2 regions of the Lachnospira rogosae (ex Hitch et al. 2025) genome follow, and region 2 is predicted to be linked to the other one. Evidence: predicted binding sites of a transcription regulator. Region 2 holds the regulator's gene; the other holds the start of a gene.
The links. The regulator Rex, encoded in region 2, represses fermentation and respiration genes when NADH is low (regulators of the CRP and FNR family bind a similar motif). The targets are predictions, from matches to a motif close to ATTGTTAANTANTTAACAAT.

Region 1: a site for Rex is predicted at 4,349-4,368, ahead of gap (type I glyceraldehyde-3-phosphate dehydrogenase). Genes of this name have one in related genera too.

Annotation. Positions count from the first base shown of each region.
Region 1 covers NZ_JBBMER010000002.1:23,017-40,244, reverse strand. Annotated here, with positions in the region: gene WMO14_RS02615 (cysteine desulfurase family protein) at 2-1,135, shown strand; gene WMO14_RS02610 (histidinol-phosphatase HisJ family protein) at 1,371-2,192, opposite strand; gene WMO14_RS02605 (Na/Pi cotransporter family protein) at 2,500-4,197, shown strand; gene gap (type I glyceraldehyde-3-phosphate dehydrogenase) at 4,394-5,425, shown strand; gene WMO14_RS02595 (phosphoglycerate kinase) at 5,618-6,811, shown strand; gene tpiA (triose-phosphate isomerase) at 7,128-7,877, shown strand; gene gpmI (2,3-bisphosphoglycerate-independent phosphoglycerate mutase) at 8,049-9,590, shown strand; gene secG (preprotein translocase subunit SecG) at 9,710-9,967, shown strand; gene rnr (ribonuclease R) at 10,086-12,221, shown strand; gene smpB (SsrA-binding protein SmpB) at 12,257-12,733, shown strand; RNA gene ssrA (transfer-messenger RNA) at 12,926-13,266, shown strand; partial or broken gene WMO14_RS02560 (MATE family efflux transporter) at 13,552-14,731, shown strand; gene WMO14_RS02555 (cytidylate kinase-like family protein) at 14,803-15,393, shown strand; gene ybaK (Cys-tRNA(Pro) deacylase) at 15,545-16,024, shown strand; gene WMO14_RS02545 (hypothetical protein) at 16,036-16,614, shown strand; gene WMO14_RS02540 (response regulator transcription factor) at 16,786-17,228, shown strand, end outside.
Region 2 covers NZ_JBBMER010000002.1:278,988-296,215, reverse strand. Annotated here, with positions in the region: gene scfB (thioether cross-link-forming SCIFF peptide maturase) at 1-635, shown strand, start outside; gene secD (protein translocase subunit SecD) at 667-2,907, shown strand; gene recJ (single-stranded-DNA-specific exonuclease RecJ) at 3,027-4,733, shown strand; gene WMO14_RS03695 (ABC transporter substrate-binding protein) at 4,730-5,755, shown strand; gene WMO14_RS03690 (chloride channel protein) at 5,877-7,166, opposite strand; gene WMO14_RS03685 (CYTH domain-containing protein) at 7,198-7,650, opposite strand; gene hbs (non-specific DNA-binding protein Hbs) at 7,763-8,044, opposite strand; gene WMO14_RS03675 (ABC transporter ATP-binding protein) at 8,182-10,086, opposite strand; gene WMO14_RS03670 (DEAD/DEAH box helicase) at 10,237-11,874, shown strand; gene WMO14_RS03665 (hypothetical protein) at 11,875-12,558, shown strand; gene WMO14_RS03660 (homocysteine S-methyltransferase family protein) at 12,551-15,007, shown strand; gene WMO14_RS03655 (redox-sensing transcriptional repressor Rex) at 15,138-15,773, shown strand; gene WMO14_RS03650 (hypothetical protein) at 15,800-16,420, shown strand; gene WMO14_RS03645 (NAD(P)H-hydrate dehydratase) at 16,420-17,228, shown strand, end outside.

The sequences.
Region 1 (17,228 bases), 260 kb from region 2:
TATGTTATATCTTGATAATGCGGCGACAACGCCTATGAGTTTGCCGGTGTGTAAGGCTATGTGGCAGTATATGATAAATGATTATGGAAATCCATCGTCAATATATGAATGTGGAAGAAATAATAAAAGGGCAGTTGAAGAAGCGAGGGCAAATATAGCCGGACTGATAGGCACAGAGGCTGATAATATATATTTTACATCTGGCGGAACTGAGAGCGATAACTGGGCATTAGAGGCAGCGGTTGCAGGAAAGCACAGTGGAACTATTATAGTAAGTGGAATTGAACACCCTGCAATATTAAATAAATGCAGGGATTTAGAGAAACGTGGGTATAATATAGAATATTTAAGATGCACATCGGATGGCATAATTGATATTGAGGATTTAAGAAGAAAGATAAAAGATGATACTTTGCTTATATCGGTTATGCTTGTTAATAATGAGATAGGAACAATACAGCCATTAATGCAGGTTAGTGCGGTGGCATCAGAATACGGTATTCCTGTTCATACAGATGCGGTTGCGGCATTTGGACATATTGATATTGATGTTCATAAGCTTGGAGTATCTATGCTCAGCGTGAGTGCACATAAAATATGCGGACCTAAAGGTGTTGGATTTTTGTATACAGACAGGGAGCTTGAGCCGTTAATATATGGAGGCGGACAGGAGAAAAATATGCGTTCCGGTACAGAAAATGTTGCTGGAATAATCGGACTTGCAACAGCTGCGGATATTGCTGTTAATACACTGCATTACAGAATGGAAAAAGAGTGGAATATACAAAGATATATGGCAGAGCGGATAGTTAATGAAATCCCGTATACAAGCATTAATGGCAATATGACAGGCAGGGTATCAGGAAATATTAATATCTGTTTTAAAGGTATAAGTGCAGGTGAACTTGTGCTTCTTTTGGATAAACAGGGCATATGCGTATCCTCTGGTTCGGCGTGTCACGGCAATCACGGCGGACCTTCGCACGTATTAAAGGCTATAGGAAAGACTGATGAAGAAAGCCTTGCTTCAATAAGACTCACATTTAATCATACATTAAATCAAAATCAGGCTGATTACTGCATTGATTGTATTAAGAAAAATGTTGCAGCATTACGGAAAATTAAAAATGATTAAAATAAATCTTGAAACTATAAAAAATAATGCACTTTACAAAAAGCGAAAAATATATCAAAAGATTAATATAATATCAGCCCACAAGTATGAAAGCAAAATCCATACTGAGGGGCTGATATATGCTGTAAATTAATGCTGCAGATGCAGTGGCAGATACTTGGTCTTTTCAGATATTAATAAACATATATGGAGCAATCAGTCTACAGAAAAGCTGGTGATGATAACCCTTATGTGCTTATATAGATACGAATTCAGGCTTTCTTTCCTTGAATATGGTATAATAGTTAAATCCTGTATTTTTAAGCATATCAGTGATTATTTCATAGGAATATGCAATATGGCAGGCTTTATGGGCATCAGAACCTGTTGTTATAATCTCGCCGCCAAGTGAGTGGTACATTTTTACTATATCAAGGCAGGGATTAGGATTTTTAAGTCCGTATTTAAGTCCTGCGGTATTGATTTCAATGCCTTTGCCATTGTCAATAAGAAGTCTTAGGATTGTATCGAAATAATCATAATAATCTCTCCAGTTATAATCATTATCCTGATCAGGAGCATATCTTACAATATAATCAAGATGTCCGTATACATCAAAGTTATCGCAAGTTTTAATGCAGTCGGTTATTGCTTCATAATATCTGCTTATTGCATCTTTTACGGACACATTATCCCAGAATTCAGGATAATAAGGGTCGTTGCCATATACAAGATGTGATGAACCAATTATAAAATCAAGTCTGCCAGTAGGGTCGTAGTTGTTGATTTTATCTTTAGCAGAAGAAAGAAGTCCCTGTTCGACACCAATTCCAATAAAAATATCATTTTTATAATGCTCTTTTAATTCAAGCAGTTCGTCTGTATATTTGTCATAATCAAGGGCAAATACAACATTTCCGTCCTCTAAAGGGTAATCGTAGTCGTTGTGTTCTGTAAAACATATGCTTTTTAACTGCATATTGATGGCATTTTTGATTATATTCTCAGGAGTTTCGGTTGAATCAGACGAAAAATGCGAGTGAAGATGCCAGTCTGAAAGTTCAGGATAAGTTCTCATATATGTCTTCTCCATTTCATAAGTAAAATTAGATTGTTATTATGTGGGCTGCTAAACAATCACGATGTATAAGTGAGCAGTAAAGATTATTCTGATACTCACATCATATTTATAATTATTATATTGTTGATTATAGCATTATTAGTTTGAAAATGGTACTAAAGCCCTTGAAAATATTTGAATTGATTGTTATTATGTAAACGTATTTTTACATTCTTTACACAAAATGCACAATTTCTTTACTTTTATTAAGTATAGATAAATCTTTATTAACAGATAATTAGTATGTGCAGGACAGGAGAAAAAAGTGAATATTGAGTTAGTTGGCAATTTGTTTATGTTTGCAGGCGGCATCGGTATGTTCTTATATGGAATGAACATAATGGCAGATGGTATGCAAAAGTCAGCGGGAAGCAAGATGAAACAGCTCATAGGCTATCTTACAAGGAACAGATTATTAGCTGTTCTTGTTGGAGCATTTATAACAGCCATAATTCAGAGTAGTGGCGCGACAACAGTTATGGTTGTTGGATTTGTTAATGCTGGTCTTATGACACTTGTACAGGCTGTAGGAGTTATAATGGGTGCTAACATTGGTACAACCATAACAGCATGGATTGTATCTTTAGGACAGCTCGGAGATGCTGTCAAAGTGTTAAAGCCATCATTTTATGCACCTCTGCTTGTAGGAATCGGTGCAATTCTTGTATTGTTTAGTAAGAAGCCTAAAAAGAAAATGGCAGGAGAGATAGTTGTAGGTATCGGACTTTTATTCTTAGGACTTGATTTTATGTCAGAGTCGATATCTCCATATACAGATGCACCTATTTTTTCAAAAGCGTTTGAAGTAGTAGGAAGTAATCCATTATTGGGCATTGCAATTGGTATTGTAGTAACAGCAATTCTACAAAGCTCTTCTGCATCAGTAGGTATATTACAGACACTCGCAATTAATGGAGTGGTTACTACCAATGCGGCAGTATTTATTACGTTGGGGCAGAATATAGGTTCGTGTGTAACTGCAATTATATCAAGTGCTGGTACAACAAGGAATGCAAAGAGAGCAGCTTGTATGCATCTTTTATTTAATGTTGCGGGAGCAGTTATATTTGGAACAGGTGCTTTTATATTATTTATGTTTAAACCTGCGTTAGCTGTGCATAATATAACAAGTGTGGAAATATCTATATTCCATACGTTCTTTAACATAATATGTACAACTATAATGATGCCATTTGGAAGTCTGCTTGTTAAACTTTCAGGCATAATTATAAGAGAGAAGACTGAAGATGAAGAAAATGCTTCATTAGAGGCAAGCGACAGTTATGCGGCAGAGTTATCAAGACATTTTGACAGCAGAATATTAGAACAGCCATCAGTAGCGGTTGACAGGGCACTCAGCGAAGTTATCATAATGGGCAATCTGTCACTGGATAATATAAAATATTCGGTAAGTGCTGTTATGAACAATGATCAGGATATGATAGATAAAGTTATAGAGACGGAACACAAGGTTGACCTCTATGAAAAGTATCTTACAGAATATCTCATAAAGGTTAATAATCTTTCCATAACGGAAGAACAACATTTACTTATTAATGATTTATTCCATGCGATTATTGATATTGAGAGAGTGTCAGACCATGCAGAGAATATGTCTGATCTTGCCAAATACAAGATAGATAATGAAATAATATTCTCCCAGCATGGAATGGAAGAACTCAAGAAGTTATCTGAAAAGGTTATTGTCTGTTTCTCAGAGGCAATTAAAGCCAGGGAAAAGTTCAGCAGGGTTGCAGCAGATAATGTATGCCGTATAGAAGACGAGGTTGATGATTTAGAAGAAGAATTAAGAAATAAACATATCGAGAGATTATCTTCTGGATTATGTAAGCCATCTAATGGTGTTGTATTCCTTGATATTTTGTCTAATCTTGAGAGAATGTCAGATCACGCTAATAATCTTGCGGACTGTGTGTTAGCAGAGATAAAAGAGAAAAAATAAGCTGATTAGTGAGTTTCAGAACAGACTAGATATAATAAGATTAATGGAATATGGTAAAAAGTTTAATTTGAATGGCGAAATATACAATAATTTGTAAAAAATAGGAATTAACACTTGATATTTTAAATTGTTTTATGTAGAATACAATGTAGTTGATTTTTTATTAACAATCTTTATATTAGGAGGATTTATTTTTATGTCAGTAAAAGTTGCGATTAATGGTTTTGGACGTATCGGTAGACTTGCATTCAGACAGATGTTCGGTGCAGAAGGATACGAAGTAGTTGCTATCAACGATTTAACAAGCCCTAAGATGTTAGCTCATCTTTTAAAGTATGATTCATCACAGGGAAGATATGTTGATTTCGGTGAGGAAGATCAGGTAACAGCTGATGATGAAGCTGGTACAATTACAGTAAAGGGTAAGACAATTAAGATCTACAAAGAGCCAGATGCTAACAACTGCCCATGGGGAGATCTTGATGTTGACGTAGTTCTTGAGTGCTCAGGTTTCTATACATCAAAGGCTAAGGCTCAGGCTCATATCAATGCAGGTGCTAAGAAGGTTGTTATCTCAGCTCCAGCTGGTAACGATTTAAAGACAATCGTTTACAATGTTAACCACGAAACACTTACAGCAGATGATCAGATTATCTCAGCTGCATCTTGTACAACTAACTGCTTAGCTCCTATGGCTAAGGCTCTTAATGACTGTGCAACAATCGAATCAGGTATTATGTGCACAATTCACGCTTACACAGGTGACCAGATGATACTTGATGGACCTCAGAGAAAGGGTGATTTAAGAAGATCAAGAGCTGGTGCTTGCAACATCGTTCCTAACTCAACAGGTGCTGCTAAGGCTATCGGTCTTGTTATCCCAGAACTTAATGGAAAGCTTATTGGAGCTGCTCAGAGAGTTCCTACACCTACAGGTTCTACAACAATCCTTAACGCTGTTGTAGCTAAGAAGGTTACTGTTGATGAAGTTAATGCTGCTATGAAGGCTGCTGCTACAGAAAGCTTTGGTTACAATGAAGAACTTATCGTATCCAGCGATATCGTTGGAATGAGATTTGGTTCATTATTCGATGCTACACAGACAATGGTTAACGAACTTCCAAACGGTGGATGCCAGGTTCAGGTAGTTTCTTGGTATGATAACGAGAACTCATACACAAGCCAGATGGTTAGAACAATTAAGTACTTCGCTGAATTAAGCAAGTAATTATAATATACATTGACCATTAAGGGTTAATTTATTTAACTTGTAATAATACCGGAGATGAGAATTCATTCTCCGGTATTTTGATAAGTATGTTAAGACTGTCCTGCTGTATGGCGGGACAGAACAGGCATACCTGGGTTGTTTACAGGTCACTGTCAATAAGCTAGTAATGATAATTTGGAGGATATAGATATGCTTAATAAGAAGTCAGTTGATGATATCAACGTTAATGGCAAAAGAGTTTTATGCAGATGTGATTTTAATGTACCATTAGATGGTGATAAGATTACAGATGAAACACGTCTTGTTGCTGCACTTCCAACAATAAAGAAGTTAATAGCTGATGGAGGAAAGGTTATTCTTTGCTCACATCTTGGTAAGCCAAAGGGAGCTGATAAGGCATTTTCATTAGCACCAGTTGCTAAAAGACTTTCAGAGCTTCTTGGACAGGAAGTTAAGTTCGCTGCTGATGATACAGTAGTTGGTGACAATGCAAGAGCTGCTGTTGAAGCTATGAATAATGGAGATGTTATTCTTCTTGAGAACACACGTTTCAGAGCAGAAGAGACAAAGAATGGTGATGAATTCTCTAAGGATTTAGCTTCAATCGCTGATGTATTTGTTAATGATGCTTTCGGTACAGCACACAGAGCACACTGCTCTAACGTAGGTGTAACAAAGTATGTTGATACAGCAGTAGTTGGTTACCTTATGCAGAAAGAAATAGATTTCCTTGGAAATGCTGTTAATAATCCAGTAAGGCCTTTCGTAGCTATTCTTGGTGGTTCAAAGGTGTCTTCAAAGATTTCTGTTATTAACAACCTTCTTGATAAGGTTGATACACTTATTATCGGTGGCGGTATGTCATACACATTCCAGAAGGCTCATGGTGGTCACGTTGGACAGTCATTAGTTGAAGAAGATTATCTTGACTATGCTAAGGAAATGATGGCTAAGGCTGAAGCTAAGGGTGTTAAGATGCTTATTCCTGTTGATACAGTAGTAACAAAGGAATTCAAGAACGATACTCCTTTCCATGTAGTTGAAGCTGGATGCCAGGAAGATGATGATATGGGTATGGATATCGGACCTAAGACTTGTGAGCTTTACAAGGATGCTCTTAAAGATGCCAAGACAGTAGTATGGAATGGACCTATGGGTGTATTTGAATTCCCTAACTTTGCAAAGGGAACTATTGCTGTTGCAGAAGAATTAGCTCAGCTTACAGATGCTACTACAATTATCGGTGGTGGTGATTCAGCAGCCGCAGTTAATAACCTTGGTTTCGGTGATAAGATGACACATATTTCAACAGGTGGCGGTGCTTCACTTGAATTCCTTGAAGGTAAGGAACTCCCAGGTGTAGTAGCAGCTAATGACAAATAGAGTGTTTACTGACATAAACATATAGCTTTGATTGGTTAATTGACAGTTAATTCAGTCGGGCAATACACAAAAGGAGCTGTATATTGATATATACGGCTCCTTTTGTTTGAAAATAATCATAAAACTAAGCTTGTCTTAATACAATATGTTGTATATATAAAATACTTAGGTACATACATTGTATTTATTTTAAATATTTGCATTATTAGTGGCTTTTTATAAATTTGTATGATATAATTTTTTTATTAAAATAACTGAGCTGGTAATAATGATAAATAAGCTGATCAGTTATATTGTATGGAGGCGTGATTGTAGTATGAGGAAGAAGATAGTTGCGGGAAACTGGAAAATGAATATGACACCAAAGGAAGCAGTATCGCTTGTATGTGAGCTTCGTGATAAGTTCTCTAATCGTGATGTTGATGTAGTGTTTTGTGTTCCATCAATAGACATTATACCAGTTGTAGACGCAGTCAAAGGAACAGATATTAAGGTTGGTGCCGAGAATATGCACTATGAAGAAAAAGGTGCATATACGGGTGAGATTTCACCAGGAATGTTAAAAGAGGCTGGTGTTGATTATGTTATAGTTGGACATTCAGAAAGAAGACAATATTTTGGTGAAGATGATGAGTGCATCAACCGCAAAGTAAGAAAAGCAATTGAATATGGATTGACACCTATTATATGCTGTGGTGAGACTATCCAGCAGAGAGAAGAAGGCATAACATTGGATTTCATTAATAAGCAGATTGACGCAGCATTTTTACAGGTGTCAGCTAAAGATGCTATGAAGTGTGTTATTGCATATGAACCTATATGGGCTATTGGAACAGGCAGGGTTGCTACATCAGCTCAGGCTCAGGAAGTATGTGAGGCTATAAGATTAGATATAAGGAAGTTATATGGAGAAGAAGTAGCTTCTTCAATAAGAATTCTTTATGGAGGTTCTGTTAATGCTGGTAATGCTGCAGAATTATTCAGGCAGCCTGATATAGATGGCGGTCTTGTAGGCGGTGCAAGTCTTAAGCCGGATTTTTGTGAAATTGTTAATTACAATATATAATAAGATACATAGTAAGCCATATACGGAAGTAATTCCAGGTATGGCTTATTGCTTTTTAATATAATTATAATTATTCTAAATTGCAAATTAGTAATAAGTATGCTATCATACAACAGGAATAATTAGAGAGAATATTAAAGATATTGCTATCTTAGAAAAGAGGAAAATAATATGAGTAAGAAACCAGTTGTATTAATGGTACTTGATGGTTATGGTTTAAGTGATAGAACAGAGGGTAATGCAATAGCTATGGCTAATACTCCTGTTATGGATAAGTTAATGAAAGAATATCCATTTGTTAAGGGTAACGCATCTGGACTTTATGTAGGTCTTCCAGATGGTCAGATGGGTAATTCAGAAGTTGGACATATGAATATTGGTGCTGGCAGGATTATATATCAGGATCTTACAAGAATAACAAAGGCTATAGAAGACGGAGAGTTCTATAAGAATGAAGAACTTCTTGCTGCTATGGAGAATTGCAAGAAGAATAATTCCGATTTACATCTTTTCGGACTTTTATCAGATGGTGGTGTTCATAGCCACATTTCACATATATATGGTTTACTTGAGATGGCTAAGAAGAATGGAGTTTCTAATGTATATGTACACGCTTTCCTTGATGGACGTGATACACCTCCAGCTTCAGCTAAAGATTTTGTAGCCAGGCTTGAAGACAAGATGGCAGAGATTGGTGTTGGTAAAGTAGCTTCTTTAGCGGGAAGATACTATGCTATGGATAGAGATAATAACTGGGACAGAGTAAAGGAAGCATATCTTTCACTTACAACAGGTGAAGGAAAGTCAGCAGATAATGCAGTTAAGGCACTTGAAGAGTCTTATGCGGCAGATGTTACAGATGAATTCGTTGTTCCTACAGTAATAACAGAGAATGGCAAGCCACTTTCAGTTGTTAAGCCTGACGATTCAGTAATATTCTTTAACTTCCGTCCAGATAGAGCAAGAGAGATGACAAGAGCTTTCTGTGATGATAAGTTTACAGGTTTTGAAAGAGAATATATTCCAACTACATTTGTATGCTTCAAGGATTATGATGAATCAATCCCTAACAAGTTAGTTGCATTCAAGAAAGAAGAAATCAAGAATACATTTGGCGAATTCCTTGCTAATAATGGCAAGAAGCAGCTTCGTCTTGCTGAGACAGAGAAGTATGCACATGTAACATTTTTCTTTAATGGTGGTGTTGAAGATCCTAATGTAGATGAGTTCAGACTTCTTGTTAACTCACCTAAGGATGTCCCAACATATGACCTTAAGCCAGAGATGAGTGCTCCAGAGGTTGGTATGGATTTAGTTGAGGCAATTAAGTCAGATAAGTATGATGTTATCGTAATCAACTTCGCGAACCCTGATATGGTTGGTCACACAGGTGTTATTCCGGCAGCAGTTAAGGCTGTAGAAAAGGTAGATGAGCTTGTTGGCAAGGCTGTACAGGCTGTTAAGGATGTTGACGGAGTATTATTCATATGTGCTGACCATGGTAACGCAGAGAAGATGATAGATTATGAAACAGGTGCACCACATACAGCACATACAACTAATCCAGTTCCATTTATTCTTGTCAATTATGATGAAGCATATACACTTAGAGAAGGTGGAAGACTTTGTGATATAGCTCCAACTCTTATTGAGATTATGGGAATGGAGAAGCCGGCAGAGATGACAGGAGAATCACTTCTTATTAAGAAATAATTCATAGATAGGATTATATAGTGCACAGATGGACAATTAGTTATAGATATTAGTTGCACATTTAATATTTATTTGTTATAATCAATTCATTGTGATTATTGCAATAGGAGGTTTGATATATGTTTGGTATGTCATGGGCTGATACATTAAGAATAGTCTTAATGGGTATATTTATATTAGTATGTATATTTTTAACAATAGTAGTTCTTATGCAGGAAAGTAAACAGAATGGTTTATCAGGTGCTATTAGTGGTGCTGCTGATACTTACTGGGGTAAGAATAAAGGTCGTTCAATGGAAGGTAAGCTTGTAACTATTACTAAAGTTCTTGCTGTATTATTCGTTGTAATAGCTATTATTTTAAATATTAATTTCTAATTGATAACATTAACGCTCTTAAGATATAGTATCTTAAGGGCGTTTTTGTGTAATAAATATTAAATATATATTATATTGCAGATTGATGTTGAATTATAGTAATGGAATGGAGGAAACTATGAAAAGTAGTGTTTTCAAGGAAAGAAGGAAAAACCTTGCTGATTTGATACTCAATAATGAATTATATGTTCCTATGAAGACAAAGGAGATAGCAATTCTTCTTGGTATTCCTAAAGAATTAAGACACGAACTTCAGGAGGTTCTTGATTCTTTAGTTGCAGACGGAACTATAGGTGTAAGCAAGAAGGGGAAATATATGAAGCCTGATAATGTTGCACTTGTAGGAACATTTGAGAGTACAAGCAGGGGATTTGGTTTTGTTGTTGTAGATGGGCAGGATGATGATATATTTGTCAAAGCAAGTGATACTAAGGATGCTTTTTATCACGACAAAGTTAAAGTTGTAATTACAGCACAGAAGAATGGTGATAGAAGACGTGAAGGTAAGATAATAGAGATATTAGACCACGAAGTTAAGACTTTGGTTGGAACATATCAGAAGAATAAGAATTTTGGATTTGTTGTGCCTGATAACCAGAAGATTGGCTGTGATATATTCGTATCTAAGGAACACGAAATAGGAGCGGTTACAGGCAGTAAAGTAGTAGTTAAGATAAGCAGCTACGGCAGTGCAAGAAAGAATCCTGAGGGTAAGATAATTGAAGTAATCGGACATATGGATGATCCGGGAACAGACATTTTATCAATAGTAAAAGCCTATGACCTGCCAGAAGAATTTCCAGATAGTGTTAAGAAGGAATTAAAGGGCATACCAGATGAGGTTGATGGCAATGATATAGCAGGCAGGACGGATCTGCGAGATGTTGTTATGGTGACAATAGACGGTGAGGACTCTAAGGATTTAGATGATGCAGTATCATTAACTAAAGAAAATGATATATATCATCTTGGCGTGCATATTGCTGATGTAAGTCATTATGTTAAAGAGGGCAGTCCACTTGATAAGGAAGCTCTTAAGAGAGGAACAAGCGTGTATCTGGTTGACAGGGTTATTCCTATGATACCGCACCAGCTTTCCAATGGAATATGTTCGCTGAATGAAGGCTGTGACAGACTGGCATTAAGCTGTCTTATGGATATAGATATGAAAGGTAACATAATAGGCCATAAGATATGCGAGTCAGTTATCAATGTAAATAGAAGAATGACTTATACATCTGTTAAAAAGATACTTGAAGATAATGATAAAGAAGAATGTGCAAAGTACAGAGAGCTTGTAGATATGTTTAAGCTTATGCAGGAATGTGCAGATATATTAAGAAAGAAAAGATTTAAGAGGGGTTCAATAGATTTTGACTTTCCTGAATCTAAGATTATTCTTGATAAAGATGGACGGCCTGTAGATATTAAGCCATATGACAGAAATGTAGCAACTAAGCTTATAGAAGATTTTATGCTTGCTGCTAATGAGACAGTAGCAGAAGATTATTTCTGGCAGGAAGTACCATTTATTTATAGAACACACGAAAATCCTGACCCGGAAAAGATATTAAAATTATCTACATTTATTAATAATTTTGGATATTCAATGCATATAACTGATGAAATTCATCCTAAAGAATTACAGAAGCTTCTTGAAAAAATAGCGGGAAGTGACGAGGAAAATCTTATAAGCAGACTTACATTAAGGTCTATGAAGAAGGCTAAGTATACAGCGGAATGTATTGGACATTTCGGACTTGCGGCAAAATATTACTGCCATTTTACTTCGCCAATAAGAAGATATCCGGATTTGCAAATTCATAGAATAATTAAAGAATGTCTTCATGGAGGAATGAGTGAGAAGCGAAAGCTTCATTATGATAAAATCCTTCCAGATGTTGCAGAACAGGCGAGTGCAACTGAACGCCGTGCAGATGAGGCAGAAAGAGATACTGATAAGCTGAAAATGGTTCAGTATATGAGTGCACATATCGGAGAGTATTTTGATGGTGTAATATCAGGAGTAACGAATTGGGGCATATATGTTGAACTTCCTAATACAATAGAAGGAATGGTTTCTGTCAATAATATGCGTGGTTACTATGTATTTGATGAAAATCATTACGAGATGTTTAATGAAACAACTCATCAGACATATAAGCTTGGACAGAAAGTCAGGGTTGTTGTTGTTGATACTAATGAAATATCAAGAACGATAGATTTTATGTTTGCACAGGATTATGAAGAATAGTAAGCAATTAAGTAATTAGATAATGGAGGATATGTATGGGCAAAGACAGCGCAAGCGGCAACAGATTAATTGCCAACAACAAGAAAGCGTATTTTGATTACTTTATAGAAGATAAGCTTGAAGCAGGGCTTGAACTTTGCGGAACTGAGGTTAAGTCAATAAGACAGGGAAAATGTTCTATCAAAGAGTCATATATACAGATAATTAATGGGGAAGTATTTGCCATTAATATGAATATCACACCTTATGAAAAAGGTAATATTTTCAATAAAGACCCATTAAGACCTAAGAAGCTGCTTCTTCATAAAAGTGAGATTAATAAGCTTGCAGGACAGCTTTCTACCAAGGGCTATACACTTGTGCCATTGCAGGTTTATCTGAAATATGGCAAGGTTAAAATGCAGATAGGTCTTGCAAAAGGTAAGAAGAATTACGATAAGAGAGATTCAATAGCGAAGAAAGACCAGCAGCGGGAGGCAGCTAAAGACTTTAAGATTAGAAATCTGGGGTAGGTTTTGAATGGTTAGATTGCAATGATGAGGGTGTTCGGCTGGTAAAGGCAAAACTTTTAAGGTGAGCACTTTTGTGCTCATCTTATCATAATTTATAAAAAAATTAATTTTTTATTTATAAGAATATATTGACTTTAAGTGGTATATAATGTTATATATTATATGGTCGTTAAAGACTATAATTTAATATATGGGCTTGTAAAGGTTTCGACAGGGGTTTTGAAACTGGTGAAGCTATCCGTATGCAATGCGTTAAATGGCGAACTTAAATATAAACGCTGAAGATAATTTAGCATACGCTGCCTAAGTTGCAGCAGTCTGACCTAGAGCACTCACACTTTAGGATCCAGGCTTCGAATATGTGAGAAACGACATAGCTTAAGCTTTGCGGTTATGGACGTATTATGAAGCTACTAAGTGCATAAGGGTGTTAGTTCCCGTATGCATAAGGGAATGTCAAATAACTGACTATGATAGTAGAAGAACAGCGGATGGGCTTTTGGACAGGGGTTCGACTCCCCTCAGGTCCACTTAGCAACTTTTCGATTTTTATATTAACAAAAGAATATATCATTATAAAAATTTCTTATAAAAACCAGAGCAATTTTTATTTGACTTTTTAAAAAATAAGAAATATAATATCTAACAAACGAGTAGCAGACTAGCGTAAATCCAGTTTTGCTGCTCTTTTTTTTGTGCGTAATTATACGCATTTTAATAATTATATAATTGTCATTAAAAAGTGTGTAGCTTATCAGCGTAAGTCCAGCTTACGGGATAAATACACACTTTTTTTATGCAGAAAAAGGAGGATTTTGATGGCAGAAAGTAACAGAATGAGAGAAATGCCAGTAAATAGGCTTATGGTACAGATGGGTATACCAATGATTTTATCAATGGCATTACAGGCGGTTTACAATATTGTAGACAGTGCATTCGTTGGAAATATGAAAGTTGGAAGTGAAGCGGCACTTAATGCACTGACATTGGTATTTCCTGTTCAGATGCTTATGGTAGCAATAGGAATTGGAACAGGTGTAGGAACAAATGCACTTCTTGCAAGAACGCTTGGACAAGGTAATAATAAGAAAGCTGCCAAGATTGCAGGAAACAGGACGTTCACTTTATTCCACAATAGGACAGGTAGTTGGGGCAGTTGTAAATATTGTTCTGGACCCAATTATGATATATGGTATAGGACCTGTTCCACAGATGGGAGTAAAAGGTGCTGCATATGCAACAGTTATTGGTCAGGTTGTATCAGCAGGATTATTATTTATTTTCCATATAAAATTAAATAAGGAATTTGAGCATAGTGTTAAATATATGAAACCAGATGCCGGAATTATAAAAGAAATTTATGCAATCGGACTTCCAGCGATTATAGCACAGGCACTTATGTCTATTATGGTTTATGTTATGAATTTGATTTTGAAGTTCAATCCTTCTGCACAGACGGCATATGGACTGTTTTATAAAGTTCAGCAGTTTGTATTGTTCTTAGCTTTTGGTTTAAGAGATGCAATTACACCAATAATAGCATTTGCTTATGGAATGGGAAGTAGAAAGAGAATAGAAGACGGAATAAAATATGGTCTTATATATACAATTGTACTTATGATTGCAGGGGCAGCGATTACAGAGATTTTTCCAGGTGCATTTGCAGCTTTATTTAATGCAGGGCAGTCAAGAGAATATTTCATAGGAGCAATGAGAATTATTTCAATAAGTTTTATATTTGCAGGAATAAATGTTGCGTATCAGGGAATTTATCAGGCATTAAATGGTGGAATAGAGTCACTGGTTATATCGCTTCTTAGACAGCTTATTATAATATTGCCATTGGCGGGAATATTTTCTGCTTTTGTAAGAAATGGACAGGCTGGTGTATCGCTTATCTGGTGGGCATTTCCAATAACAGAGATTATCGCTTGTCTGGCTGGATATGTATTTTTAAAGAAAATCAGAAAAAATAAAGTAGAGAAGTTAAGTGAATAAATTCATAAAATGGATTAGTCTGTGACAAATCTGAAATAAGAAAAATTTTAATTGAATGAGGAGGCTTACATATGGCAAATAAAATTATTACAATCAGCAGGGAGTTTGGAAGCGGTGGACGATTTATCGGAGAAGAAGTCGCTAAGAAGCTGGGAATGAAATATTATGATAAAGATATAATCAGCCAGATAGCAGAAAAGTTGGGATTTTCAAAAGAGTATATCAGTCAGAATGCAGAACTATCACCTAAAAAAGGGTTGTTTGCATATGCACTTACAGGACGTGATACAACAGGAAAATCAGTAGAAGATATGGTGTATGAGGCTCAGAGAAAAGTAATTCTTGAAATAGCAGAAAATGATAGCTGTGTAATTATAGGAAGAAATGCTGATTATATATTAAAAGACAGGACGGATGTTATTAATATTTTTATACACGCAGATATGCCTGAAAAAGTAAAGAGAATATGCAGATTATATAATGTCACAGAAACTGAGGCTGTAGCGATGACAGCAGATATTGATAAAAGACGTATGACTAACTATCGTTATTATACAGACCAGAAGTGGGGAATGGCACGAAATTACACATTGACATTAAATAGTTCACAGCTAGGGTATGATATGTGTGAGAAGATTATAATGGAATGTGCACAGCAGTAGATTTTTATATGTAGTGATAAGATTTAATAGTTGAATTGATTGCATTTGTGTGCTGATTATTTTATTATTAATGCAAAGCAATTTACAATTCCTGCGAGGAGTTTAAATACTTTGACTAAAGGCAATTATTATAGAATTGGAGGAATATATTATGTCCGCAGATAAGACTAATGTTATGAGAAGTCTTGACCAGAAGAAGATTAAATATAAAGTACACGAATATAAGGAGTCAGGTGCAGTAAGCGGTGTGGAAGTTGCGGCGGCACTTGGACAAGACCCTAAGAGAGCATTTAAGACACTTGTTACAATAGGCAAGAGCGGCAATCATTACGTGTTTATGGTTCCTGTAGCAGAAGAACTCGACCTTAAGAAAGCTGCCAAATGTGTAGGTGAGAAGAATATTGAGATGATAAAGTCAAAGGAACTGCTTCCGCTTACAGGTTATATTCACGGTGGCTGTTCACCGGTTGGTATGAAGAAGTTCTTTAGAACTGTTATAGATAAGAGTGTGCTTGATATTGAAGATACAATATTTTTCAGTGCTGGAAAGATAGGATTTCAGATAGAAACCGATTACAGCGAATTAAAGAAAGTGATAAAGATAGAAGAAGATGATATTACTGTTGAATAGGAGGTCTGCATATGGACAAGGAAGTCAAGAAGCATATGGTTGGCGGGTATGAGTTTAATACTAAAGAAGATGCCCAGTTGGCCAAAGATGAACTTAATGCTATTAAATATGTGTCGGCAAAGACTAATACGAAAGATCCTAAGCAGGTATATAATCTTTATAATAAAATAATAGAACGTAAATTATTCTCGACACAGATAGGAATGAATTACCTTAAGCAGTTACAGACATTTTTATACAAGAGCAGTGAGATACCTAATGACAAAATCCAGCCTATCCCGATAAATGCGGATACACAGGAAGCACTCGACAAACGAAAGGAACAGATAGAATTTAAGAGTGAACTAAGAAATCTGTCTATTCAGGTAGCAAAATACAGGAATAATTTCATAAGGGCTATGGTATTAAATATTATTCTTGTTATAGTAATTATTGCGATGTTTGTAATATTAAAGACAAGTTCTAACCCTAATATATTAAATTATGAGGTCACAATCCAGAACAGGTATGCCCAGTGGCAGCAGGAATTGCAGTCGGAAGAGGAGTCTTTAAAGGCAAGGGAGCAGGAACTTAACAATAAAAAGAGGTAATTAAAAAGCAGTAAACACATTTTCTTAACATTAAGGACACATTTTTAACATAATTATTATTTAATATACAATAAAGAGTGGCAAAATGTGCTTTAGCTTTTGCCTTATATAATATTATAGAAGTTATATAGACATATTTAAAGTAATTATTAACACGGATTGGAGTATACAATGGATAATATTAAAGTATTAATGGTTGATGATGAAAGCAGGATGCGTAAGCTTGTAAGTGATTTCCTTACAAGAAAAGGATATATAGTTATTGAAGCTGGTGACGGAGAGGAAGCACTTGACAGATTTTATGCGGATAAGGATATATCACTTGTTATTCTTGACGTTATGATGCCTAAGATGAATGGCTGGGATGTATGCAGGGAGATTAGAAAGAATTCTAAAGTGCCTATTATTATGCTTACAGCTAAGAGCGATGAATCAAGCGAATTAAATGGATTTGAATGTGGTGCAGATGAATATATAGCAAAGCCTTTCAGTCCTAAGATTCTTACAGCAAGAGTTGATGCACTTATTAGAAGAAGTTACAGCATTGATAGCAGTGAGGTGACAGATGTAGGTGGAATTATTATTGATAAAGCCGCACATATTGTTAAGATTGA
Region 2 (17,228 bases):
CTGAAAGCCGTAACCAGATGAATTATTATGTCAGAGGTACATTTACACATAACAATCTTGATTTTTCAGAAGATGTTCTTCACTTAGCAGACGAAGGTTTTGAGCAGATTTCGGTAGAGCCGGTTGTTGCACAGCCTACAGACTCTTATGCGATAAGAGAAGAAGACCTTCCAATTATATTTGAGCAGTATGATAAGCTTGCCAAGGAAATTATTAAGAGAAAGAAAGCAGGCAATGGGTTTAATTTCTTCCACTTTATGATTGATCTTAACGGTGGTCCTTGCGTGGCTAAGAGATTATCAGGCTGTGGCTCAGGATGTGAGTACCTTGCTGTTACTCCTTGGGGTGATTTCTATCCATGTCATCAGTTCGTAGGTAATGAAGAGTTCCTTATGGGTAATGTTGATGAAGGCATAACCCGTAATGATATAAGAGATGAATTCAAGAGTTGTAATGTATATTCAAAAGAAAAGTGTAAGAACTGTTTTGCCAAGTTCTACTGTAGTGGTGGGTGTGCCGCTAATTCTTACAACTTCCATGGTAACATCAATGATGCATATGATGTTGGCTGTGAGATGCAGAAGAAGAGAATTGAATGTGCAATTATGATAAGAGCTGCGATGGCAGAAGATTAAAAGGAATGTTGAAGGGAGTATTAATAGTAAAATGAAGTACAATTTAACTAAGAAGATAAGCTATAGCATTATTATTCTTGTATTGCTTGTAGGACTTTCGCTTACAGCTATATTCGGAATGAACGGCAAAGGCTATGGCAGTGCTAAGGACATCAACTTAGGTCTTGACCTTGCAGGTGGTGTCAGTATTACTTATGAGATTAAAGAAGATAACCCAAGTTCCCAGGATATAGAAGATACTATATATAAGCTTGAGAAACGTATCGAGGGAAGAAGTACAGAATCTCAGGTCTACAAAGAAGGCGAGAACAGAATTACAGTAGAAATTCCAGGTGTTACAGATGCTAATGAAATTCTTACAGAATTAGGAACACCAGGTTCACTTGAATTCCTTGATTACACAGGTTATACAGCGTGGTCACAGGGAGAGGATTATACACCACTTCTTACAGGTTCTGACGTAAAGACAGCACAGGCTTACACAGATACATCATCTAAAGACAGCACACCATATGGTGTATCGCTTACATTTACAGATGAAGGTGGAGATAAGTTCGCTGAGGCAACAGCTAACAATATAGGAAGCAGAATATACATAGTATATGATGGTTCGGTTGTAAGTTATCCAACAGTTAATCAGGCTATAACAGGTGGTAATGCTTCTATTACAGGTATGGAAACATTTGATGCGGCAGATAATCTTGCTACATACATAAGAATTGGATCTATTCCTCTTACACTTAATGAAGTAAGCTCTAATATCGTAGGTGCACAGTTAGGACACGATGCAATTCATACAAGTCTTATAGCAGCAGCTATTGGTTTTGCATTGTTATGTGTATTTATGATTGCTATATACAGAGTACCAGGTGTTGTTGCAACACTTTCGCTTATTATATACACAACATTAGTATTATTCCTTGTAAGTGTATATGATCTTACATTAACACTTCCGGGTATTGCCGGTATCATACTTGGTATTGGTATGGCGGTTGATGCCAATGTTATTATCTATACACGTATCAGGGAAGAGATAGCCGCAGGAAAGAGTGTTGAGAATTCTATTCTTGCAGGTTACGACAAAGCTACATCAGCTATCGTTGATGGTAACGTAACAACACTTATTGCAGCTATTGTACTTTATATATTCGGTACTGGTCCTGTTAAGGGATTTGCAACAACTCTTGCAGTAGGTAACATAGTTTCAATATTTACAGCACTTGTGATTACTAAAGTTATTATGAAGCTTCTTTATAACTTTGGTCTTACTAAGCCATCGATGTATGGAAAGACAACACATAGAAGAACTTATGATATTCTTTCAATTAAGAAATGGACTATTACGGTTTCAATTGTTCTTATTGTTATTGGTTTTATAACAATGGGAGTACAGAGTGCACTTGGTAACAGAGCACTTAATTTCAGCCTTGAATTTGTTGGCGGTTCAACAACAAGCTTTACATTTGACAAAGAATATTCACAGTCAGAGATAGAGAATGATATTATTCCTGTAATCAGGGATGCTGCAGGTATAACAGAAGTACAACAGCAGAAGGTTCAGAACTCAACTAAGGTTTCATTTAAGACAACAGACCTTTCACTTGAGCAAAGAGAAGCTGTTGAGGAAGCTGTAACAGCTAAGTTCCCTATTGAAGATGGTTCGATAGTTGAGACAGACACAATCAGCTCATCTGTCAGCAGTACTATGAAGAAGAATGCTATTCTTTCAGTAATTCTTGCTACAATAGCAATGCTTATATATATCTTTGCAAGATTCAGGGATATCAAATTCGCGCTTGCAGCTGTTATGGCTCTTTTACAGGATGTATTAGTAGTTATTACATTCTATGCAGTATTCAGAGTGCCAGTAGGTAATACATTTATTGCCTGTATGCTTACAATAGTAGGTTACTCAATTAATGGTACAATCATTATATTTGACCGTATCAGGGAAATGTTAAAGAGTGCTAACTCTAAGACTAATATTACAGAGCTTGTTAACTCAGCTATAACAAGTACATTAACAAGAAATATTAATACAACAATAACAACTCTTATTATGCTGGTTATGTTATACATACTCGGTGTAACATCAGTTAAGGAATTCTCACTTCCACTTATTGTTGGTATTATCGTAGGTTTCTACTCATCAGTATTCCTTACAAGTTCATTCTGGTATATGCTTGGTGGAAAGAACAGAGGAGTTATTGATGAAGCAGTTAATAAAAGAAAAAAAGCAGAAAGCATAGGTAAAGACGGAGCTCAGGTATAATAAATAATTAATATAATGGCTTTGTAAAGCAGTAAAATGGTGCATCATCAAACGATGCACCATTTTTAATACAAGCAATATTGCCATAAGAATGGAGAACAAACGTGAACAGCAAATGGATGGTATACGCCAAAAAAGCAGATTTTAAGCAGATAGCCTCTGAATACGGAATAGATCAGGTTCTTGCCCGTATAATAAGAAATAGGGATATATGCGGCAGTAAAGATATAGATATGTATCTTAATGGGAATCTTAACGATATACATAATCCTCATAGTATGAAAGATGCCGATAAATTTGTTGATATTATTACTAAGAAAATAGAGGAACATAAGCCTGTAAGAATAATCGGAGATTATGATATTGATGGAATATGTTCTATTTATATATTATTCTGCGGCTTAAAGGCGGCAGGAGCAGATGTGGATTATGTTGTGCCGCATAGGATAAATGATGGTTATGGAATTAATGAGCATTTAATAGACAATGCAATCAATGAAGGGATTGATACAATTGTTACCTGTGATAATGGAATAGCTGCATATAATCAGGTCAGGTATGCAAAGGATAATGGAATTACAATGATAGTGACCGACCACCACGATGTTCCATTTGAGATAAAGGACGATAAAAAGGTATACATTGTACCTCCGGCAGATGCAGTTATTAACCCTAAACAGGCAGATTGTGATTATCCATTTAAGCTGTTATGTGGAGCAGGCGTTGCATATAAGCTTATAAGCCTGTTATATGACAGATTAGGGCTTGATAAGAAAGAGCTTGAAGATTATATTGAATTTATGGCAATAGCCACTGTAGGTGATATAGTCGACCTTATTGACGAGAACAGAATAGTAGTTAAATATGGCCTTAAGCATATTGCACATACAAAAAATACAGGGCTTAGGGCACTTATAGAGGAGTGCCAGCTTGATATTAATAATATAAGCTCATATCATATAGGCTTTGTAATAGGACCATGTCTTAACGCCAGTGGACGTCTTGATACAGCAAGACAGGCAATTGAACTTATGCTTTGCAAGGATAATGAAAAGGCACATAATATGGCAAAAGAGCTTATAGCCCTTAATAATGAAAGAAAGTCAATGACAGAGCAGGAGACGCAGAAGGCAATAGAATTAGTAGAGAATACTGGTCTTCTTAAGGATAGAGTGCTTGTTATATATTTAAAGGACTGCCACGAGAGCATAGCTGGAATAATAGCAGGCAGAATTAAAGAAAGATATTACAGGCCTACATTTGTTATTACTAATGCTGAGGACGGGGCAAAAGGCTCAGGACGTTCAATCGAAGGCTATAATATGTACGAAGAGATTAATAAATGTAAAAATGTTCTCACTAAATATGGTGGACATCCTATGGCGGCTGGTTTATCATTAGCAATATCTGATATTGACATATTCAGAAAAATGCTGAATGATAATGCGATACTTACAGATGAGGATTTAATTCCTAAAATGTGGATTGATGTTCCAATGCCTGTATCGTATGCCAATATCCGGCTGGTTAACCAGTTAAAGCTGCTTGAACCATTCGGAAAGGGTAATGAAAAGCCGGTATTTGCAGATAGGAACTTATATGTAAAGACAGCTTCAGTTATTGGAAAGAATAAAAATGTTCTTAGATGCCAGTTAGAAACAGAGGACGGAACTTATGTACCTGCTGTACAGTTTGGAATTAATAATATAGATGATATTCCAAGGGCAGGAATGAGAATTTCTATAATATATTATCCGGATATCAATACGTTTAACGGAATAATGTCATTACAGATAATTATAAAGGAATGGAAGGAAACAATATGAGAGAGAGAATGAGGAAACTGACAGCTGCTATTCTTATGCTTGTAATGGTCAGCGTAATGTTTACAGCCTGTGGCAGTAACAGCAGTGATAAGTCAGACAATGCAACACAGGAAAGTACAAGTGCGTATGTAAGCGAAGACATAAAAGTAGCTGCACTTAAAGGACCTACAGCTATCGGAATGGTTAAGCTTATGAGCGATAATGAGTATAATAAAACAGCTAATAATTATACATTTCAGATAGAGGCGGCAGCAGATGCATTTACAGCAGACCTTATAAAGGGCGATGTCCAGATTGCAGCTATGCCTTGTAATGCGGCGGCAACACTTTATAATAAGAGTAATGGCAAGGTATCTGTTGTAGGAATTAATACACTTGGCGTGTTATATATACTTGATAATAAGGGCGAGGTAACTAATGTAAGCGACCTTAAAGGACGTACAATATACACAACAGGTAAAGGAACTACACCTGAATATACATTAAGATACCTTTTAAATACCAACGGAATTGACCCTGATAAGGATGTACACATTGAATTTAAGTCAGAGGCTTCCGAGGTTGCGGCTATTATGGCATCAGCGAAGGAAGAAACTGTAGCTATGCTTCCACAGCCATTTGCTACAACAGTTCTTATGAATAATAAGGAAGCAAGAATAGCTCTTGATGTTACTAAGGAATGGGAAAATGTATCAAAGGACGGAAGTACAGTAGTAACAGGTGTAATAGTTGTCAATACAGAATATTACAATAACCATAAGGCTGCGGTTGACAAGTTCCTTGAGGAATATAAGCTTTCAGCAGATTATGTTAATGCAAATGTAGATGAGGTTTCAACACTTGTAGAAAAATATGGTATAACAAAAGCCGCAGTTGCAAAGCAGGCAATACCTAAATGCAACATAACAATAATAACAGGCAGTGATGCCAAAGACAAAATAAGCAAATATTTAAATGTTCTTTACGAAGCAAATCCAGCTTCAGTTGGTGGAAAGCTTCCAGAGGACAATTTCTACAAATAAAATATATAAGAATGATGCATAGTTAAAGCAGTAAAAGCGGTAAAAGCAGTAAAAAGGCAATTCATTAGCAGAAAAATCGGTAGATATGATAATTCTGTATGAATTGCCTTTTTTATTATAATTAATGTGAATGTCTGTTAATATATTCTGTCTTGTATTTAGAGTAAACAATCTTCTGGCTGTTATAAAGACTGTAGTAGCCAGAGAGCATATAACTTATTGCTACGCATATAATTACGAATTTCATTGAACCAGCACCAAACATTTCAATTGATAATATGAAAGAAGTGAGTGGGCAGTTAGTTACGCCACAGAATACGCTTACCATACCGCACGCGGCACATAAGCCGATTGGAAGTCCGAATACAGGAGCCAAAAAGCTTCCAAGAGTTGCACCGACAAAAAGTGTAGGGACAATCTCACCGCCTTTAAATCCACCACCTAATGTAATGGCTGTAAACAGCATTTTTAAAATAAAGACATACCACGAACAGCTTGTTATAAAGCTTGCCGCAATCATAGGAGCACCAGCACCAAGATAATCAGTAGTACCGGTTATATATCTTAAAATAATAACAAGCACACCAGCTATTATAATACGGATATATGGGTTGCTTAAGTATTCAGAATATATTTTGGCTGATGAATGAAGCATATAACAGAATACAATGCTTGCGAGGGCAAATATTACTGACATTATCATAAATCTTATTCCGGTAGATATGCTTAGTTCACATATTTCGCTTATTATAAACATAGTTGGTGTTATATTGAATAACCCAGCTACGCCGGAAGCAATAAGTGCGGATATAATACAGGGAACAAGTGCGGCGTAATACATAACCCCCACACTTATAACCTCCATAGAAAATATGGCTGCGGCTATAGGAGTTCCGAAAAGAGCAGAGAAACAGGCACTCATTCCGCACATAATCATAATTCTTGTATCTTTGTCGTCAAAATGTAATATTTTGGCGATAAAATTGCTTAAGGAGCCGCCAACCTGCAGGGCTGCACCTTCTCGTCCTGCTGAACCACCGCAAAGATGTGTAAGCAGTGTTGATATTATAATAAGAGGAGCAACACGGACAGGAACTTCTGCATTGGACTGGATTGCTGTTATTACAAGATTAGTTCCTGTATTCTTGTCTTCGTGCGTAAAATGGTACATAAGAACGATTATTATACCGGCAGCAGGAAGAAAGAATAAAGTGTAAGGGTGTTGGATCCGAAAGCTTGTTACATATTGTAAAGCTTTATAAAATAATGCTCCGATAAGTCCTATAAAGCTTCCTGTAAATAAAGAGCAGAGAAGCCATTTGATAAGTGTTAAGGCTGCCATTCTTGCTCTTTGAAGTGTTTCAAGAGTAATATCAGGACTTATATCTAATATATCAGAGAGTTTTTTCATCAGGTTATCCTCTTTTCTTAGAGTGTTCACGTTAGTCGAACTTCTTTTTACTCATATTGCTGTTGTGATATTCAGGGTTATTAGTTACATCTTCTGTAAAAAACTCTGGCATAATGTAATTGTCAGCTTCTTCTATAGTGTTAAATTCAACTTCTGCAATAACAGTGCCGTTGAATGCTCCTTCAAATATGTCAAGTTCAATAGTGTATCCGTTACCATCCGGAATTTCATAACGCTTTTTGGTTATTATATTACCGTCAGCTTTTTTAATCAAATGTTCATACGAGTCTTTGGTGAGTGGAAGATTGTATTCTTCACGTGCTATCATACCACTGCCTTTGTAAGTAAGATAATAATCATCATTATCACGTCTTACCCTGACTACAGGTTTAGTTGAAAGATAACCCTGTTCAATATATCTGCAATTATAATTGTCCAGATTATCTGGCAATTGTGCAACTAAGAATTTACGTTCTATTTCCATAGTGTGTCTCCGTTTTCTGAATTTCATTGATAATATTTATATGTATCTATAAATACATATAAAAAAGACTGTCACCTAAGTGACAGTCGCAATATCCACTATCGAATATTAATTATTTAGCTGAGTTAACAGTATCCTTTAAAGCCTTACCAGCCTTAAACTTAGGTGCCTTAGAAGCAGGAATTTCAATAGCCTTACCTGTCTGAGGATTCTGACCTGTTCTAGCAGCTCTTTCAGCAACTTCGAAAGTACCGAAACCAACTAACTGAATCTTGTCACCATTCTTTAACTGTTCAGCAACAGTTTCTGTGAAAGCCTTTAAAGCCTTCTCAGCATCCTTCTTTGAAAGTTCAGCCTTCTCTGCGATTGCAGCAACTAACTCTGTCTTATTCATAATAAACTACATCCTCCTTAAATGAAATAAGTAATAATAAGTATAGGTTATTTATACTCCATATAGGTAATTTTGTCAATAAAAAACGCTTAAGAATTGCCTTATTTCGGCATTTTTCGCTGTTTTTGGTATTGGAATTATAATGTTAATTCCCCCCATTTATCATATAGCTCATCAAGCTCTTTGCTAAGAGCTTCCTTCCTGGTGTGTATTTCCATAAGTTTGGCAGTATCACTGCTTATGGCAGGGTCGGCGTACATATTATCAAGTTCCTCAATCTCAGCCTCAATTAAAGCCATACGTTCTTCAGTACGCTTGATTTCGTTTTTAATCTTCTTTTGCTGTGCCTGCTTTACCTTTTCTTCCTGCCAGTTAAGCTTTGAAATGGCTGAATTGCTGGATTTAGAAGTGTTATTGGTTATTGGTTTTGCTCCTAGTATATCCTTTTTTTCAAGATAATAGTCATAATTACCAATATAATTAACAACTGTTTTATTGGCAAGCTCAATAATTCTTGTTGCAGTAGAATTAATAAAGTATCTGTCGTGTGATACGAACAGGACAGTACCTGTGTAACTATTAAGTGCATTTTCAAGAATTTCCTTTGAAGTGATATCAAGGTGGTTAGTAGGCTCATCTAATATAAGGAAGTTGGCATTAGAGAGCATAAGTTTGGCTAATGATACACGTCCGCGCTCGCCACCGCTTAAGTCTTTTATATACTTAAATACATCTTCATTGGTGAATAAAAATGCTGCAAGTGTATTTCTTATCTGTGTATTATTAAGGTCTGGGTAAGCATCCCTGATTTCATCAAAAATAGTCTTGTCAGGGTCAAGAACGTGGTGTTCCTGATCATAATAACCAATATTTACTTTAGCACCAAGATATATCGAGCCTGAATCGGCAGGTATAATTCCATTAATTAATTTTAATATTGTTGTCTTGCCTGTTCCGTTACTTCCGATAAGTGCTACGCGTTCACCACGTTTAATCTGGAAGCATATGTTATCAAAAAGAACAGTTCCGTCAAAACCTTTAGTAAGGTTGTCTACAGTAAGGACATCATTACCGCTTATTACATTAGGTTCAAGCTTAATATCCATTTTGTCGTTTAAAATTTCAGGCTTATCGACAAATTCCATCTTGTTAAGCATTTTTTCACGGCTTTCAGCTCTTTTAATAGATTTCTCACGGTTGAACTGTTTAAGCTTTGTTATAACCTCCTCCTGATGTTTAATTTCACGCTGCTGGTTAAGATATTCCTTTAGCTGCATATTGCGCAGGATAGCTTTCTTTGAAGCGTAATCAGTATAGTTGCCTGAGAATACAGTTGCATTGCCATTGTCTAACTCGATAATCTTGCTTACTATCTTGTCAAGGAAATATCTGTCGTGGGCAACTATAAGTACAGCACCACTGTAGTTAAGCAGATAGTTCTCCAGCCAGCTTATAGACTCCATATCAAGGTGGTTGGTAGGCTCGTCAAGAAGTATAATATCAGGCTTTGATAATAAAAGCCTGCCAAGTGCAACCCGTGTCTTTTGTCCGCCTGATAAAGTATTAACATTAAGTGTGAAATCTTCTTCTGCAAAGCCAAGGCCTTTAAGAACACCAGTTATCTCGCTTTTGTAAGCGTAACCGTTGTTTAATTCAAACTCGTGGTTAAGGTCTGAATATTTCTTCATAAGTGTTTCAAGAGCTGTATCATCTGCTGATTTCATCTGGTTCTCAATACTTCTTAGCTGTGCTTCCATATCAAGGATATATTGCTTCACAGATAAAAGCTCATCATAAATGGTGTTGTCTGAATTAAGATTTTGCTGCTGTGAGAGATAACCTAAAGTCTTGTCCTTAGCTAACGTTACAAGTCCTGTGTCAGCAGGTTCAATTCCGGTTATAATCTTTAAAAGAGTAGACTTTCCAGCACCGTTGATACCAACGATAGCTGCTTTTTCGTGGTCTTCAATATTAAAAGAACAGGATTTGATAATAACATCTGTTCCAAAAGATTTACTTATATTATTACAGGAAAGAATCATAATAACAGTGTTCCTTTCTTTAAATTAATTAGTTGAATTATACTTGCTTTAAGAATAAATTGCAATTTTTTTGACTTATTTCTTCCTATAATGTATTATTAAAAAGTTAGACTAAGATAAGTGTATTAAATTTAAGAAATGAGGAAATGAATGAAATTTGACGAGTTAAACATTGATGAAAGAATATTAAGAGCTATTGAGGATATGGGATTTGAGGAAACTTCACCTATACAGACACAGGCAATTCCAGCTGTATGTGAAGGTATTGATGTTGTCGGACAGGCACAGACAGGTACTGGTAAGACAGCAGCATACACAATTCCTATGCTTATGAAGATAGACCCACAGATAAAAAAGCCTCAGGCAATCGTACTCTGCCCTACAAGAGAGCTTGCTGTACAGGTGGCTGAGGAGATAAGAAAACTTGCCAAATATATGAGTGATATTAAAGTTCTTCCAGTATATGGAGGACAGGAGATAGTAAGACAGATAAAGTCATTAAAGACGGGCGTACAGATTATTGTTGGAACTCCTGGAAGAGTTATGGACCATATGAGAAGAAAGACTGTTAAGTTTGATAATATTAATATGGTTATTCTTGATGAAGCTGATGAAATGCTTGATATGGGATTCAGGGAAGATATGGAAACAATTCTTACAGAAACGCCAGAAGACAGACAGACAGTAATGTTCTCAGCTACTATGCCAAAGGCTATTATGGATATTGCAAGAAACTTCCAGAAAGATGCCAGGATTATAAAGGTAGTAAGAAAAGAACTTACAGTATCTAATATAGAACAGTTCTATTATGAGGTAAGACCTAAGAATAAGACAGAAGTATTGTGCAGGCTTATTGATATATACAATCCAAGACTTTCAGTAGTGTTCTGTAACACTAAAAGACAGGTTGATGAGCTTATATCAGAGCTTAAGGGCAGAGGTTATTTTGCTGATGGAATACATGGTGATATGAAACAGCAGCAGCGTGACAGAGTAATGGATGACTTTAGAAGCGGCAAGGTAGACATACTTATAGCAACTGATGTAGCAGCAAGAGGAATTGATGTTGATGATGTAGATATGGTATTTAACTATGACATTCCTCAGGATGAGGAATATTATGTTCATAGAATTGGAAGAACAGGGCGTGCAGGAAGATCTGGAATGGCACTTTCATTTATAAGTGGCAAGGAAGTGTATAAGTTAAAGGATATCGAGCGTTACTGTAAGACTAAGATACTTGCAAAGCCTGTTCCATCATTGGATGATGTTAAGAACACCAAGCTTGATAATATGTTTGATAAAATCAGACAGACAATCGAAGAGGGTGGACTTACAGATATGGTTAATCTTGTTGAAGAACACGTTAATCAGGAAGAATATACATCTATGGATATGGCAGCAGCACTTTTAAAAATGCTTATAGGTGATACCCTTGACAGAGAAGATGAAGTAGAAGAATTCCATTTTGATACAGATAAAGATGATTCAAGAATGGTAAGACTCTTTATTAATATTGGAAAAAAGGATAAAATAAAGCCAGCTAATATTCTTGGAGCTATTGCAGGTGAATCTGGTATGCCTGGCAAGCTTGTAGGCGCGATAGATATGATGGACAACTATACATTTGTTGATGTACCAGCTATACACGCAGAGAAAATTCTTAAGGCAATGAATGATAACGTGCAGATTAAGGGACGCCGTGTTAATGTTGAGAAGGCTAACCAGTCAAGAGGCAAGGGCAGAGGAAAAGGCAAGCATAAGGACAAAGCAAGAAAGAATAAATAAATGAAAAAACAGGTGACATTAAGCAGTATAAACAGGGCAGAAGTATTAAGGTACTTAGGATACAAGGGAATAGGGGCAGATGAGACAATAAACAGCCTTATAGATGAATGTGAGGCAGAGGTCTTAAAAGCGGCAGTTCCAAGATATGTATACAGGGTAGTGGATGTGACACAGGTCGATGAGGGCGTAAGGCTTGAAGGGACTTCTGTTACATTAAAAGGAAACTCAATTAAAGAACATCTTAAAGGCTGTAATAAAGCGGCACTTATAGCAGTGACAATCTCTGATGGAATAGACAGGATGTTAAGGGTGATGCAGGCCTCAGACCTTGCCAGGGCTGTAATATCAGACAGTATGGCAAGTGCAGCAATTGAACAGGTATGCGATAAGGTTGAGGCTGTTATTAAAGAGGAACTTCCAGAGTATAACCAGACATTCAGGTTTGGAATAGGATATGGTGATCTGCCTTTGTCACAGCAGGGCGAATTCTTAAAAATACTAAATGCACCTAAGCTTATAGGGCTTAATATAGGAAAGACTGATATGATGACACCAACCAAGTCTGTAACAGCAGTTATTGGGCTTACAACCGGAGAGGTCAGTTCACAGAAAAAAGGATGTATGTCGTGTAACCTTAAAGGTACATGCAGATTCAGGGAAGCAGGAGGACATTGTAATGAATAAACTAAAAGAACTTTTACAAAAGGATTATGTAATTCTTGATGGTGGTATGGGTACTATGCTTCAGGCGGCAGGAATGAAGATGGGTGAAACACCTGAGATGCTTAATATTACAGAACCAGAACTTCTCATTTCCATACACGAGCAGTATCTAAAGGCAGGTGCAGACATAATATATGCCAATACATTTGGTGGCAACAGATATAAGCTTGAAGAATGTGGGCATTCAGTTGATGAACTTGTAACAGCGGGAATTAAAAATGCAAAGAAGGCGTGTGCCAATGTGAATCCACAAGCACTTGTAGCACTTGATGTAGGACCTATAGGACAGCTTCTAGAGCCAACAGGTACATTAAGCTTTGAGGAAGCTTATGAGATGTATGCTGAGATAGTCAAGGCTGGTGAGGCGGCAGGTGCAGATCTTGTTGTATTTGAGACAATGACAGATCTGTTAGATGTGAAAGCGGCAGTGCTTGCAGCAAAGGAGAATAGCCAGCTTCCAATAATGACGACTATGACATTTGAAGAAAATATGCGTACATTTACAGGATGTCAGATATCTTCATTTGCACTTACAATATCAGGACTTGGAGTTGATGCCTTAGGTGTCAACTGTTCACTTGGACCTAAGGAACTTGAGCCGGTTATTAAGGAACTTACAGGCTGGACTAATCTTCCGGTTATAGTAAAGCCTAATGCAGGACTTCCCGACCCTGTTACTAATGAATATAATGTGACAGCAGAGCAGTTTGCTGAATTTATGAAGGATTTAAGAAAGTATGGCATTAAAATATTCGGTGGTTGTTGTGGAACAACTCCTGAATTCATAAAGTGCTTATCAGATATGTTACATAAAGAAGGCAATTTAGCAAAAGAACCAGTGAAAATGCCATCGGCTGTATGCTCAGCTACAAGCACAGTTATAGTTGACCAGCCAAGAGTTGTAGGAGAGAGAATTAACCCAACAGGTAAAAAGGTATTTAAGCAGGCACTCTTAGATAATGATATGGATTATATACTTGGACAGGCATTAGAACAGACTGGTGCGGGTGCTGATATTCTTGATGTCAATGTAGGACTTCCGGGAATTGATGAAAGACAGATGATGGTTGATACTGTGAAAGCACTTCAGTCGGTTGTGGATGTGCCTCTCCAGCTTGACTCAACTATACCTGAGGTTCTTGATGCTGCATTAAGAGTATATAATGGTAAGCCGATTGTCAATTCAGTTAATGGAGAAGAAGACTCTCTTAATAACATTCTGCCAATAGTAAAAAAATATGGTGCGGCAGTAATTGGCCTTGCTCTTGATAAAGATGGTATTCCTAAGAAAGCAGAAGACAGAGTTGCCATAGCAAGAAAGATTATGGACAGGGCAATAGCTATAGGAATTCCTAAAGAGGATATATATATAGACTGTCTTACACTTACAGCCTCAGCCGAACAGGAGGGGGTAATGGAAACGCTTAATGCACTTTATGAGGTTAAGCATACTCTTGGCTTAAGGACGGTGCTTGGTGTATCGAATATATCTTTCGGACTTCCTAACAGAGTGCTTGTCAATCACATTTTCTTAACAATGGCTATGCAGAATGGTCTTGATCTTGCGATTATTAACCCTAACATATATGAGATGATGGGGGCAGTAAGGGCATATAAGCTTCTTGCCAATATAGATAAGAATTCTGTTGATTATATTAAGGCTTATGCTTCAATGCCTAATATAAGCAAGATTAATCCAATGAATACAGCGGCAAATGCAGTACAGGGTGGTCAGACAGCACAGGCAGGTGGAAGTGTTAATCTTAAGGATAAGAAGGGCAGTTATACCTGTGATGACTTATTCTATGCAGTAGAGAAAGGTCTAAAAAATGAAGGTGCAGCAATAACAGAAGAACTTCTTGCAGGTATGGATTCTATGGACATTGTTAATAATGCCTTGATTCCTGCACTTGATAAGATAGGTGAGGAGTTCGAGAAGGGAACATTATTCCTGCCACAGCTTATAATGGCGGCTGGCGTTGCACAGGGAGCGTTTGAGGTTATAAGAAAACATATGATTATGAGCAATAATGCACCTGTAAGCAAGGGAAAGATTGTTATTGCGACGGTTAAGGGAGATGTCCACGATATTGGAAAGAATATCGTAAAGGTACTTCTTGAGAATTATGGTTATGAGGTTATTGATCTTGGAAAGGATGTTGAATATCAGGTTGTTGTAGATGCGATTAAAGAAAATGGTGCGAAGCTTTGTGGTCTGTCAGCACTTATGACAACAACACTTGTTTCAATGAAAAAGACAATAGAACTTATACATAAGAACAATCTTGATTGTAAGGTTATGGTAGGAGGAGCAGTGCTTACTCCTGAATATGCTAAGGAAATACATGCGGATTTCTATTCAAAGGATGCAAAGGAGTCTGTGGATATTGCTAAGAGAGTGCTTGGATAGAGTACATTTCTTTACTTTTTAGCAAAATAGTTATATAATTAACATTAATTTTGAAGGCTGATGGGAAGCTGGTAATTACAGGTTTCCCATCTCCTTTTCGTAGCAGTATTGCACAGGAATGGAGAATGTTATGGAAGAGAATAAGAAGATTTCATCGGCTGTTATAAGAAGATTGCCAAGATATTACAGATATCTGGGCGAACTTATAGAAAGTGGTGTTCAGAGGATTTCATCTAAAGATTTAAGTGTGAGAATGAAAGTTACAGCATCACAGATAAGACAGGACCTCAATAATTTCGGAGGTTTTGGACAGCAGGGATATGGATATAATGTGAAGTATCTTTATGATGAGATAGGCAAGATACTTGGAATAGACAGGAAGCATAATATGATAATAATAGGTGCTGGTAACCTTGGACGTGCTATTGTTAATTATACAGACTTTGAGAAGCGTGGTTTTGTTATATGCGGCGTATTTGATAACAATCCAGAGCTTAAAGGTGAAAGCATTCACGGAATAGATATAATGATGATGGATCAACTTGCCGATTTTATACATAAGAACGATATAGAGATAGTTGCACTGACAATACCAAAGCAGGCGGCTAAGGAAATCGGAAAGCAGGTTGCAGATGCAGGAATTAAGGCTATATGGAATTTCGCACATACAGATCTTAATCTGCCAGATGACGTAATAGTTGAGAATGTACATTTATCAGAAAGCCTTATGAGACTTTCTTACACAATTGCCAATAAGCACTCATAAAGATATTAAATCCAAAGGGGGAATTGATGGTGTCTAAGATAACTTATGAATTGTTAAAGAATAGTGATGTATTTAAGAATATTCCGATTCTTACGCTTGATGAGCGATGGTATCACCTTATTAACGAGAAGAATAAGACAGATGAGATTGCGTATTGGGAGAAACAGGTTAATGAACTGCTTAAGAAGCAGGGAAGAATTAATAATGACATTAAAGACATCAAGAAGCTTAAAAAGCAGCTTATCAATGATGTTGTTGAGAATATGGAAGATGATGATTCAAGCAGGCAGAAGCAGAAGCGTATGAGCCAGAACCAAAGACTTATACAGGAGTCTAATGACAAGATAGCTTCGCTTGAAGATGAACTCTTAGAAGTACCAAGAGAATTGGCAAGGGCTAACGAGAAGCTTCTTACAGAGACACTTAAAGCCTGCTATGACAGAATGAATGCCAATACAGAGGATATAGAGGTACTTGATAAGTGGATTAATGCTACAAGAGTCAAGCTTAAGAAGAATATTCTTATAAAACAGGATAAAGAAACTGTTAATAATAATATGTATTCTCTTATACACGATATTATCGGACCTGAGAATTGTAGTGCAGTTGACAGAATTAATGAAGGCAATGTAGGAGATAAGCAGTAATGAGATATGTATTAGATGCGGCTTCTATGAAGAATGTGGATTCTTATTCAATTAATACTCTTGGTATACCATCAGTTGTGCTTATGGAAAGAGCCGCACTCTCAGTGACAGAAGCTATTGAAAGCAAGGTTAAAGGAAATATACATACAGACATTATATGCGTATGTGGACGTGGCAATAATGGGGCAGATGGACTTGCGGTGGCAAGACAGCTTTATCTTAAGGGCTACAATGTGGATGTGTATATAATTAACTCACACGCTTCTACCAAAGAATTCGATATACAATTGAACATAATAAAGAATCTGGGCATAGAATGTATTAATAGCCCGGATTTTTCTAAATATGGGGTTATTGTAGATGCCTTATTTGGCAATGGCTTATCAAGAGAACTGGCAGGAGAGGCCAGAATAGTAGTAGATACAATTAATAAATGCAGTACATCAGTGCGTTCACAGTATACACAGAATAGCGACAATAATGGAAACAGGCTTGTTGTGGCTGTTGACATACCATCAGGTATAAGTGCATCGACAGGTGTGGTTATGGGATCTGCGGTTAATGCTGATATAACAGTTACCTTTGGATTTGAAAAAATCGGACATATATTATATCCAGCAGCTTCATATTGTGGGAAGATTATAAGAAAAGATATAGGTTTTGCACAATACCCGGATATGACAAGGGATATTTTCACATATGATTATAGTGATATATCTGATATGCTTCCGCTAAGAAAGCCTGATGGCAATAAAGGAACATTTGGAAAGGCACTTGTAATAGCTGGTTCAAGGCTTTATGGAGGTGC